One region of the Acidovorax sp. SDU_ACID1 genome, then DNA from elsewhere that is predicted to be linked to it. Evidence: riboswitches for the same ligand, from Rfam matches in the RefSeq annotation. Region 1 holds a riboswitch; the other holds the start of a gene.
The links. Region 1 has a riboswitch for S-adenosylhomocysteine ahead of ahcY (adenosylhomocysteinase). Riboswitches for the same ligand answer to the same signal wherever they lie in the genome.
Positions count from the first base shown of each region.

Region 2: it holds a riboswitch for S-adenosylhomocysteine, as region 1 does, so the genes downstream of both, metH (methionine synthase) here and ahcY (adenosylhomocysteinase) in region 1, are expected to answer to the same signal.

Region 1 covers NZ_CP152342.1:3,684,762-3,689,874, forward strand. Annotated here, with positions in the region: gene AAG689_RS18120 (TlyA family RNA methyltransferase) at 1-209, opposite strand, end outside; gene ahcY (adenosylhomocysteinase) at 277-1,683, opposite strand; S-adenosyl-L-homocysteine riboswitch at 1,746-1,827, opposite strand; gene AAG689_RS18130 (peptide chain release factor 3) at 1,886-3,511, shown strand; gene AAG689_RS18135 (HAD-IIB family hydrolase) at 3,511-4,311, shown strand; gene AAG689_RS18140 (amino acid ABC transporter ATP-binding protein) at 4,390-5,113, opposite strand, start outside.
Region 2 covers NZ_CP152342.1:4,318,792-4,323,904, reverse strand. Annotated here, with positions in the region: gene AAG689_RS21250 (hypothetical protein) at 1-648, shown strand, start outside; gene AAG689_RS21245 (hypothetical protein) at 651-1,388, opposite strand; S-adenosyl-L-homocysteine riboswitch at 1,479-1,561, shown strand; gene metH (methionine synthase) at 1,591-4,326, shown strand; gene AAG689_RS21235 (tripartite tricarboxylate transporter substrate binding protein) at 4,361-5,113, opposite strand, start outside.

The DNA.
Region 1 (5,113 bases):
TTGAGGCCGCCACGCGAGATGAACTTGGCCTCGGCCGCGTCGAGCAGCTGCACCTCGGCACCGGCCGGAATGTCGTCGCCGTTCTTGGCCACCTTCTGCCAGGGCAGCGTGGCTGCCAGCCGCCACTGCACGCCCGCGGCGATCAGCCGCTGGGCCTGCGAGCGGGTGGCTGCATGGCCGCCTTCGACCAGGAATACGTCTGCGCGCATCGCGCTCATCCTTTATGAGTCAAATAGGTCTCCAGCGCTTACTGGAAAAGCGCTGAAAGCTACCAAATCAGTAGCGATAGGTGTCGGGCTTGTAGGGGCCGTTCTTGTCCACGCCGATGTAGGCGGCCTGCTCGTCGGTCAGCACCGTGAGCTGCGCGCCGAGCTTGGACAGCTGCAGCCGCGCCACCTTCTCGTCCAGGATCTTGGGCAGCACGTAGACCTTGCCGGCCTGGTAGGCGTCGGGCTTGGTGAACAGCTCGATCTGGGCGATGGTCTGGTTGGCGAACGAGGACGACATCACGTAGCTCGGGTGGCCCGTGGCACAGCCCAGGTTCACCAGGCGGCCCTTGGCCAGCAGGATGATGCGCTTGCCGTCGGGGAAGATGATGTGGTCCACCTGCGGCTTGATCTCCTCCCACTGGTATTTTTCCAGCGAGGCGACTTCGATCTCGTTGTCGAAATGGCCGATGTTGCAGACGATGGCCTGGTCCTTCATCGCGACCATATGCTCGTGGCGGATCACGTCCTTGTTGCCTGTGGTGGTCACGAAGATGTCGGCCTTGTCGGCGGCATATTCCATCGTCACCACGCGATAGCCTTCCATCGAGGCCTGCAGCGCGTTGATCGGGTCGATCTCGGTCACCCACACCTGGGCGCTCAATGCGCGCAGCGCCTGCGCCGAGCCCTTGCCCACGTCGCCGTAGCCCGCCACCACGGCCACCTTGCCGGCGATCATCACGTCGGTGGCGCGCTTGATGCCGTCCACCAGCGACTCGCGGCAGCCGTAGAGGTTGTCGAACTTGCTCTTGGTGACCGAGTCGTTCACGTTGATCGCGCGGAACAGCAGCGTGCCCTTGGCGGACATTTCATTCAGGCGGTGCACGCCCGTGGTCGTCTCCTCGGTCACGCCGATGATCTCGGCGCTCATGCGCGAGTACCACGTGGCGTCTTCGGCCAGCTTCTTGCGGATGGCGGCGAACAGGATGCGCTCTTCCTCGCTGCTGCCGTTGCCGGCGACCAGCGATGCGTCCTTCTCGGCGCGCTGGCCCAGGTGCATCAGCAGCGTGGCATCGCCGCCGTCGTCCAGGATCATGTTCGGGCCCTTGCCTGCGAACTCGAAGATGCGGTGCGTGTAGTCCCAGTAGTCCTCCAGCGACTCACCCTTGATGGCGAACACCGGCGTGCCACCCGCCGCGATGGCCGCGGCCGCGTGGTCCTGCGTCGAGAAGATGTTGCACGAGGCCCAGCGCACCTCGGCGCCCAGCGCCTGCAGCGTCTCGATCAGCACGGCGGTCTGGATCGTCATGTGCAGCGAGCCGGTGATGCGTGCGCCCTTGAGCGGCTGGCTCTTGGCGTATTCGTCGCGGATGGCCATCAGGCCGGGCATCTCCGTCTCGGCGATGCGGATTTCCTTGCGGCCCCAATCGGCCAGGGTGATGTCGGCGATCGCGGATTCGCGGGCTGCAGCGTTCATGGGTTTCTCCAATGGTGAAAAAACCACGCTCTCGGGGGATGGAACTCACCGCACAGGCCAAGCGTGGGTGAGCGTCGTTGCAAGTGAATCGTTCCGAGCCTCACGCCCCGCCGTGCTGGGGACGCTGCAACGCTCCTCGGAAAAGCCTGCGATTATAGAGCCGCCGGTAAAATCACGCCCTTTGCCCCAGCCCGCTCCAGCCGTGTCCTTCGCCCCTGAAACCCGCCGCCGCCGCACCTTCGCCATCATCTCCCACCCCGACGCGGGCAAGACCACGCTGACGGAGAAGCTGCTGCTGTTCTCGGGCGCGATCCAGATCGCCGGGGCCGTCAAGGGCCGCAAGGCCAGCCGCCACGCCACGTCGGACTGGATGGAGATCGAGAAGCAGCGCGGCATCTCGGTCGCATCCAGCGTGATGCAGATGAGCTACCGCGACCACGTGGTGAACCTGCTCGACACGCCCGGCCACAAGGACTTTTCGGAAGACACCTACCGCGTGCTCACCGCCGTCGATTCGGCGCTGATGGTGATCGACGCGGCCAACGGCGTGGAATCGCAGACCCGCCGCCTGATCGAGGTCTGCCGCCAGCGCGACACGCCCATCATCACCTTCGTCAACAAGATGGACCGCGAGGTGCGCGACCCGCTGGACATCCTGGACGAGGTGGAGCGCGAGCTGGGCATGCCCTGCTGCCCCATCACCTGGCCCGTGGGCCAGGGCAAGACCTTTGGCGGCATCATCAACCTGCGCACGCAGAGCATGACCGTGTTCTCGCCCGGCAGCGAAAAGCGCCCGCAGGATTTCGAGGTGATCCCGCTCTCCGACGCCGCCACGCTGCGCGCGCGCTTCGGCCAGGCCTTCGACGACGCGATGGAGAGCATGGAGCTGGCCGTGGGCGCATCCGCCGAATGGGATCATGAAGCTTTCCTGGCGGGCAAGCTCACACCCGTGTTCTTCGGCTCCGGCGTCAACAACTTCGGCGTGATGGAAGTGCTGGACGCGGTGGTGGACATGTCCCCCCCGCCCGGCCCGCGCAAGAGCACGCTCGTCGTCAACAAGCAGCCCGTCGAGAAAGTCATCCAACCCGAGGACGAGGGCTTCTCCGGCGTGGTCTTCAAGGTGCAGGCCAACATGGACGCCAACCACCGCGACCGCATCGCCTTCGTGCGCGTGGCCTCGGGCAAGTACACGCCGGGCATGAAGATGAAGGTGCAGCGCACGGCCAAGGAGCTGCGCCCCACCAGCGTCGTCACCTTCATGAGCCAGCGCCGCGAAGCGGTCGATGAAGCCTACGCAGGGGACATCATCGGCTTCACCATCCACGGCGGCGTGCAGCTCGGCGACACCATCACCGACGGGCCCAGCCTGCAGTTCACCGGCCTGCCCTTCTTCGCGCCCGAGATGTTCATGACCGTGGTGCTGAAGAACCCGCTGCGCACCAAGCAGCTGCAGCAGGGGCTGATGCAACTGGGCGAGGAAGGCGCCATCCAGGTCTTCAAGCCCGAGGCCGGCGGCAACATGCTGCTGGGCGCCGTAGGCCAGCTGCAGTTCGAAGTGGTGCAGCACCGCCTGAATACCGAGTACGACTGCGATGTGCGGCTGGAAGGCTGCCAGTACACCGGCGCGCGCTGGATCACAGCCGACACGCCCGCCGAGCTGCGCGAGTTCGAGAACGCCTACCCGCTGCGCATGGCGCGCGATGCGGCGTACACGCTGGCCTACCTCTGCACCAGCCCCTACGACGTGCGGCTGGCGCAGGAGCGCTTCCCCAAGATCCACTTCCACCCGCTGCGCGAGCATGCCGGGCTGGCGCTGAGCGCGAGCTGATGCAGCCCCTGGCCTCTGGGCAATTGCCGCAGCCGCCACTCCTGGCGGGCGTGCTGACCGACATCGACGACACGCTGACCACCGAGGGCGCCATCACGCCCGATGCGCTGCAGGCGCTGGCCGACCTGAAGGCGGCGGGCCTGCACGTCATCCCTATCACCGGCCGCCCCGTGGGCTGGAGCGAGCCGTTCGCCGCCGCGTGGCCCGTGGATGCCATCGTCGCGGAAAATGGTGCTGTAGCGCTCCAGCGATTGCCTGGCAAGCGCGAGCAGCTATCAAAACTGTATCAACAGGACGCCCCCACCCGCACCGCCAACTTCTCCCGCATGCAGCAGGTGCTGGCCGAGATCGAGGCCACCGTGCCCGGCGCGCGACGCGCCACTGATTCAAAGGGGCGCGAGTGCGACATCGCCATCGATCACAGCGAGTTCACACACCTGCCGCAAGAGGCTATCGACCAGTGCGTGGCGATCATGCGCGCGGCGGGCATGAACGCGACAGTGAGCAGCATCCACATCAACGGCTGGTATGGCGCACACGACAAGCTGGAGGGCGCACGCTGGATCGTGCGGCAACTGCTTGGGCGCGACCTCGATGAGGAGCTGGGCCGCTGGGTCTACATCGGCGATTCGACCAACGACCAGCGCATGTTCGAGCACTTTCCGTACAGCGTGGGCGTGGCAAACATCGCGCGTTTCGTGCCGCAGCTTGCACACCTGCCACGCTACGTGACGCAGGGCGAGCGCGGCGCAGGGTTCACAGAGTTGGCCCGCGCGATTTTGAATCAAAACAGGCTCTAGCGCCCACCAATCAAGCGCAGGTAGCTATCAAAAAAGAAAAGGCGCCCGCGGGCGCCTTTGCTTTAAGGGGATCGGCAGTCAATGCTGCAGGATCTTGTTGAGGAAGTCCTTGGTGCGCGGCTGGCGGTTCTCGGGGTGGCCGAAGAATTCGTCCCTGGAGCAATCCTCGAGGATCTTGCCGCCCACGTCCATGAAGATCACGCGGTTGCTGACCTTCTTGGCAAAGCCCATTTCGTGGGTCACGCACATCATGGTCATGCCTTCGTTAGCAAGGCCCACCATCACGTCGAGCACTTCGCCGACCATCTCAGGGTCGAGCGCCGAGGTGGGTTCATCGAACAGCATCACGATGGGGTCCATCGACAACGCACGCGCGATGGCCACGCGCTGCTGCTGGCCACCCGAGAGCTGGCCGGGGAACTTGTCCTTGTGCGCCGACAGCCCCACGCGGTCGAGCATCTTCAGGCCGCGCTTCTTCGCGTCGTCCTGGCTGCGGCCAAGCACCTTGACCTGGGCGATGGTGAGGTTCTCGGTGACCGACAGGTGCGGGAACAGCTCGAAATGCTGGAACACCATGCCCACGCGGCTGCGCAGCTTGGGCAGGTTGGTCTTGGGGTCGTGGATGGCCGTGCCATCCACCCAGATCTCGCCCTTCTGGACGGGCTCCAGCGCGTTGATGGTCTTGATGAGCGTGGACTTGCCCGAGCCCGAGGGCCCACAGACCACGACCACCTCGCCCTTGCCGATGCTGGTGGAGCAGTCGTTGAGCACCTGGAAGGTGCCGTACCACTTGGAGACGTTC
Region 2 (5,113 bases), 630 kb from region 1:
GGCGAGGTCAAGGGCGCGGACGCCAGCATGCAGGAATGGGGCCAGTCCGACATGAACCGCGTGGCGACCGTGGCCATGCGCGAGAACCTGGAAAGCCTCCACCGCCTGGCCGACAAGCTCTACCGCCGCAACCCGGCTGAGTGGCGCAAGGGCGGCGCCGCCAGCCGCGACCTGGCCGTGACGCAACTGCGTGCCGCCATCGCCCAGCGCAGCGGCTGGCCCGCGCTGCAGCAGCGCCGCGACATCGACGCGCTGGCCCTGGCCCTCTCGCCCGACTTCACGGGCGACCGCGTGGCGGGCTTCATCTACGCCGTGGCCGACATGCTCATCACCGCCCATGGCGGCAAGACCGAGTTCTACCTGGTCGACGGCCAGGACGCGCAGCACCTCTACAACGCCGCGCGCAACCTGGAGGTCGCCGTGTGGATGCTCGCGCAGCGCCGCGCCGCCACGGGCGCGCCGCTGCTGCTGGCCGACGAGATCAGCGCCGCCGAGCGCAACCTGAGCTACGAGCGCGAGTTCGGCAAGATCATCGCGCGCGTGGACCTGCTGGCGCAGGTCACCACGGAGAAGTACCGCCGCGCCGTCATCGGCTATGTGCAGGGGCTGGCGGGCGGCACGTTCATGCAGTTCCTGCCGGTGCGGTAGCGTTACTTGCCGCCCAGGAAGGCGAAGCCCTGGATCTGCGAGGGCAGCAGGCCCACGGCCATCAGGCGTCCGCTGTCGTAGTACGCCACGCCCGTGGCGATGGCCCCGTGGCCCAGCGCGCAGGCGTCGCCCGCGAATGCGATGCGCAGGTCGAAGATGTTCTTGCCGCCCGGGCGCGGCGCGGCCGAGCCCTGGGCCGTGCAGCCCTGCATGGGCTCGGTGGCCACGGCGCCGTTCGCGGAGATTGACAGCGTCACAGGCATGCTCGCCGCGCCGGTGCTCACGCCCATGCCCCGGTAGGTGCCCGCCAGCTGGGCGAGGGACGCGGGCTGCTCGTAGGCGGCGCTGTAGGTGCCCGAGAACGCATCGAAGCCGAACCCGATCTGGATGTCCTTCTGCATGGCGTAGGTGCCCTCGTAGGCGCGCGAGGCCACGGTGTTGCCGGCGAGGTCGAACTGCGCGCCGGAGCCGCGCAGGCGCCCGTCGGCCGAGAGGGTGGTGCCGTGCACCGCGCCGTGGATCACGCCATCGCGGGCATACACGCCCCAGGTGTCGCCGTTGTCGAGGATAGCCAGGGCCACGTCGTAGCCGGTGGAGGCCTTGCCGGCCCAGAAGCCCTCGGCGCCGGTGACCTTGGGCGTGGGCGGCGGCACGTAGCCGTCATCGTCGTCGCCACCGCCGCAGCCCGCCGCCAGCGCGAGCGCCATGGCCGCGCCCGCATATCGTGTCCATCGAAACATCGTTGCCCTCTTCTTGTCGGTGTCGGGGAAAAGGCCCTGCGCCTGATCCTGTCGCGCAATGTAACAAGATCAGCCGGTAAAATCGCCCTTTCCCCCAAGGAGCGTTGCAGCGGGCCGTCCACCGGCCCGTCAGGCTTGGGGCCGTCCCCCGTTCGCAACGACGCTCACCTGTCCCCCCGAACCGTTTGCACAGGTGAGTCCGATGTCCGCTGCCCTCGTCCCCCCCATGAAACTCTCCGGCCTGGAGCCCGTCTTCATCGGCGAGGGCACGCTGTTCGTCAACGTGGGCGAGCGCACCAACGTCACCGGCTCCAAGGCCTTCGCGCGCATGATTCTCAACGAGCAGTACGAGGAAGCGCTGTCGGTGGCGCGCCAGCAGGTGGAGAACGGCGCCCAGGTCATCGACGTGAACATGGACGAGGCCATGCTCGACAGCAAGGCCGCCATGGTGCGCTTCCTGAACCTCATCGCGTCGGAGCCCGACATCGCCAAGGTGCCGGTGATGGTGGACTCGTCCAAGTGGGAGGTGATCGAGGCCGGGCTGCGCTGCATCCAGGGCAAGGGCATCGTCAACTCGATCAGCATGAAGGAGGGCATCGAGAAGTTCAAGCACGAGGCCCGCCTGGTCAAGCGCTACGGCGCCGCTGCCGTCGTCATGGCCTTCGACGAGCAGGGCCAGGCCGACACCTACGCGCGCAAGATCGAGATCTGCGAGCGCGCCTACCGCGTGCTGGTGGACGAGGTGGGCTTTGCGCCCGAGGACATCATCTTCGACCCCAACATCTTCGCCGTCGCCACCGGCATCGAGGAGCACAACAACTACGCGGTGGAGTTCATCGAGGCCACGCGCTGGATCAAGCAGCACCTGCCGGGCGCGAAGGTGAGCGGGGGCGTGTCCAACGTGTCGTTCAGCTTCCGCGGCAACGACCCGGTGCGCGAGGCGATCCACACCGTGTTCCTGTACCACGCCATTCAAGCGGGCATGGACATGGGCATCGTCAACGCGGGCATGGTGGGCGTGTATGACGACCTCGACACCGAGTTGCGCGAGCGCGTGGAGGACGTGGTGCTCAACCGCCGCGCCGATGCGGCGGAAAGGCTGCTGGAGATCGCCGAATCCGCCAAGGGCGCGGCCAAGGACGACAGCAAGAAGCTCGAATGGCGCGGCACGCCCGAGCACCCCAAGAGCGTGGGCGAGCGGCTGTCGCACGCGCTGGTGCACGGCATCACCGACTTCATCGTCGAGGACACCGAGGAGGCGTACCAGGCCATCGTCGTCAAGGGCGGCGGCCGCCCGCTGCATGTGATCGAGGGCCCGCTGATGGACGGCATGAACATCGTCGGCGACCTGTTCGGCGCGGGCAAGATGTTCCTGCCCCAGGTGGTCAAGAGCGCGCGCGTGATGAAGCAGGCCGTGGCCCACCTGATCCCCTACATCGAGGAAGAAAAGCGCCAGCAGGAAGCCGCCGGCATGGACGTGTCGAGCAAGGGCAAGATCGTCATCGCCACCGTCAAGGGCGACGTGCACGACATCGGCAAGAACATCGTCACCGTGGTCCTGCAGTGCAACAACTTCGAGGTCATCAACATGGGCGTGATGGTGCCCTGCCACGAAATATTGGCGCGCGCCAAGGCCGAGGGGGCGGACATCATCGGCCTGTCGGGCCTCATCACGCCGAGCCTCGAGGAAATGCAGTACGTGGCCGGCGAGATGGACAAGGACGAGTACTTCCGCATCAAGAAGATCCCCCTGCTGATCGGCGGCGCCACCTGCTCGCGCGTGCACACCGCCGTGAAGATCGCGCCCAAGTACGACGGCCCCGTGGTCTACGTGCCCGACGCCTCGCGCAGCGTGAGCGTGGCGCAGAGCCTGCTCGGCGAGAACAAGGACGGCTACCTGGCCGAGGTGCAGGCCGACTACGACCACGTGCGCCAGCTCCACGCCAACAAGAAGAAGGTGCCGCTGTGGCCGCTGGCCCAGGCGCGCGCCAACGCGACCGTGGTGGACTTCGCGGCGCACCCGCCCGTGGCGCCGCGCGCGCTGGGCCGGCGCGTGTTCAGGAACTTCGACCTGGCCGAGATCGCCCAGTACATCGACTGGGGCCCGTTCTTCCAGACCTGGGACCTGGCCGGGCCTTACCCCGCCATCCTGCAGGACGAGATCGTGGGCGAGGAGGCGCGCAAGGTGCTGGCCGACGCCCTGGCCATGCTCAAGAAGATCATCGAAGGCCGCTGGCTCACGGCCAGCGGCGTCATGGCCCTGTACCCCGCCAACCGCGTGGGCGACGACATCGTCTTCTATGCCGACGAGTCGCGCACCAGCGCGCTGATGACCTGGTACGGCCTGCGCCAGCAGACCGAGAAGCAGGCCATCGACAGCGTGATGCGCCCCAGCCGCTGCCTGTCGGACTTCGTTGCGCCGGTGGGCACGCCCGACTACGCGGGCCTGTTCGCCGTGACGGCCGGCATCGGCGCGGAGAAGAAGGAAAAGGAATTCCTGGATGCGCTGGACGACTACAGCAGCATCATGTTCAAGGCCCTGGCCGACCGCTTGGCCGAGGCCTTCGCCGAATGCCTGCATGAGCGCGTGCGCAAGGACCTGTGGGGCTATGCGGCCGACGAGCAGCTGACGAACGAACAGCTCGTCAAGGAGCAGTACAAGGGCATCCGCCCCGCGCCCGGCTACCCCGCCTGCCCGGACCACACGGCCAAGACCGACTTGTTCAAGGTGCTCCAGGCGGACGAGATCGGCATGAGCCTGACCGACAGCCTGGCGATGTTCCCCGCGTCCAGCGTGAGCGGCTTCTACCTGGGCCACCCCGACGCCACGTATTTCAACGTGGGGCAGATCGGGGAGGACCAGGTGGAGGACATGGCCGCGCGGCGGGGGATGGATGTGGAGGAACTGCGCCGACGGCTCGCGCCCAACCTGGGGTGAGCCGGCCGGCCGGCCTCCCGGTCGGGCGTGGCGCTTACTTGTCGGACCAGGGCGAGGTCTTCCACAGCTCCACGAAATCGGCCGTGGCCTTGTCCAGGCGGGCCTTCCAGGCGGGGCCTTCGACATAGTCCATCTCGGTGAACTGGGCCGCCATCTGCTTCTGGAACTCGGGATCGGCGGCGATGGCGCGCAGGGCCTCGGCTAGGCGGCGCTGTACGTCGGCGGGCGTGGCAGCGGGCGCGACGATGCCGCGCTCGGAGTTGAAGACCAGGTTCACGCCCTGTTCGGTGAAGCTTGGCACGTCCTTGCCCAGCTGCGAGCGGCCCGCGCTGGCCTGGGCCAGCACGCGCACCTTGTCGCGGAAGGGCATCACCTCGCCCAGGTTCATGCCCCCGATGACCACGTGGCCGCCCAGCACGGCGGTGCGCAGCGGGCCCGCACCGTTGTAGGGCACGTGGTTCAGCCGCGTGCCGGTCAGGCGCTCGAACAGCACCATCGCCAGGTGGTCGTCGGTGCCCACGCCGGTGGAGCCGTAGCTGAGCTCGCCGGGGCGGGCCTTGGCGTCCGCGATCAGGTCGGCCAGCGTCTGGTACTTGCTGCTGCCCAGCACGCTGAAGGCGCTGGGGTCGCGCACCAGGTTGGCGATGTAGGCGAAATCGTTGCCCTTGAACTGCGTCTTGCGCTCGATCGGCAGGGTCACCAGGCCGGGCATGTTGGTCATGCCGATGGTGTAGCCGTCGGGCGCGGCCTTGGCGACCTGGGCCAGGCCCAGCTCGCCCGAGGCGCC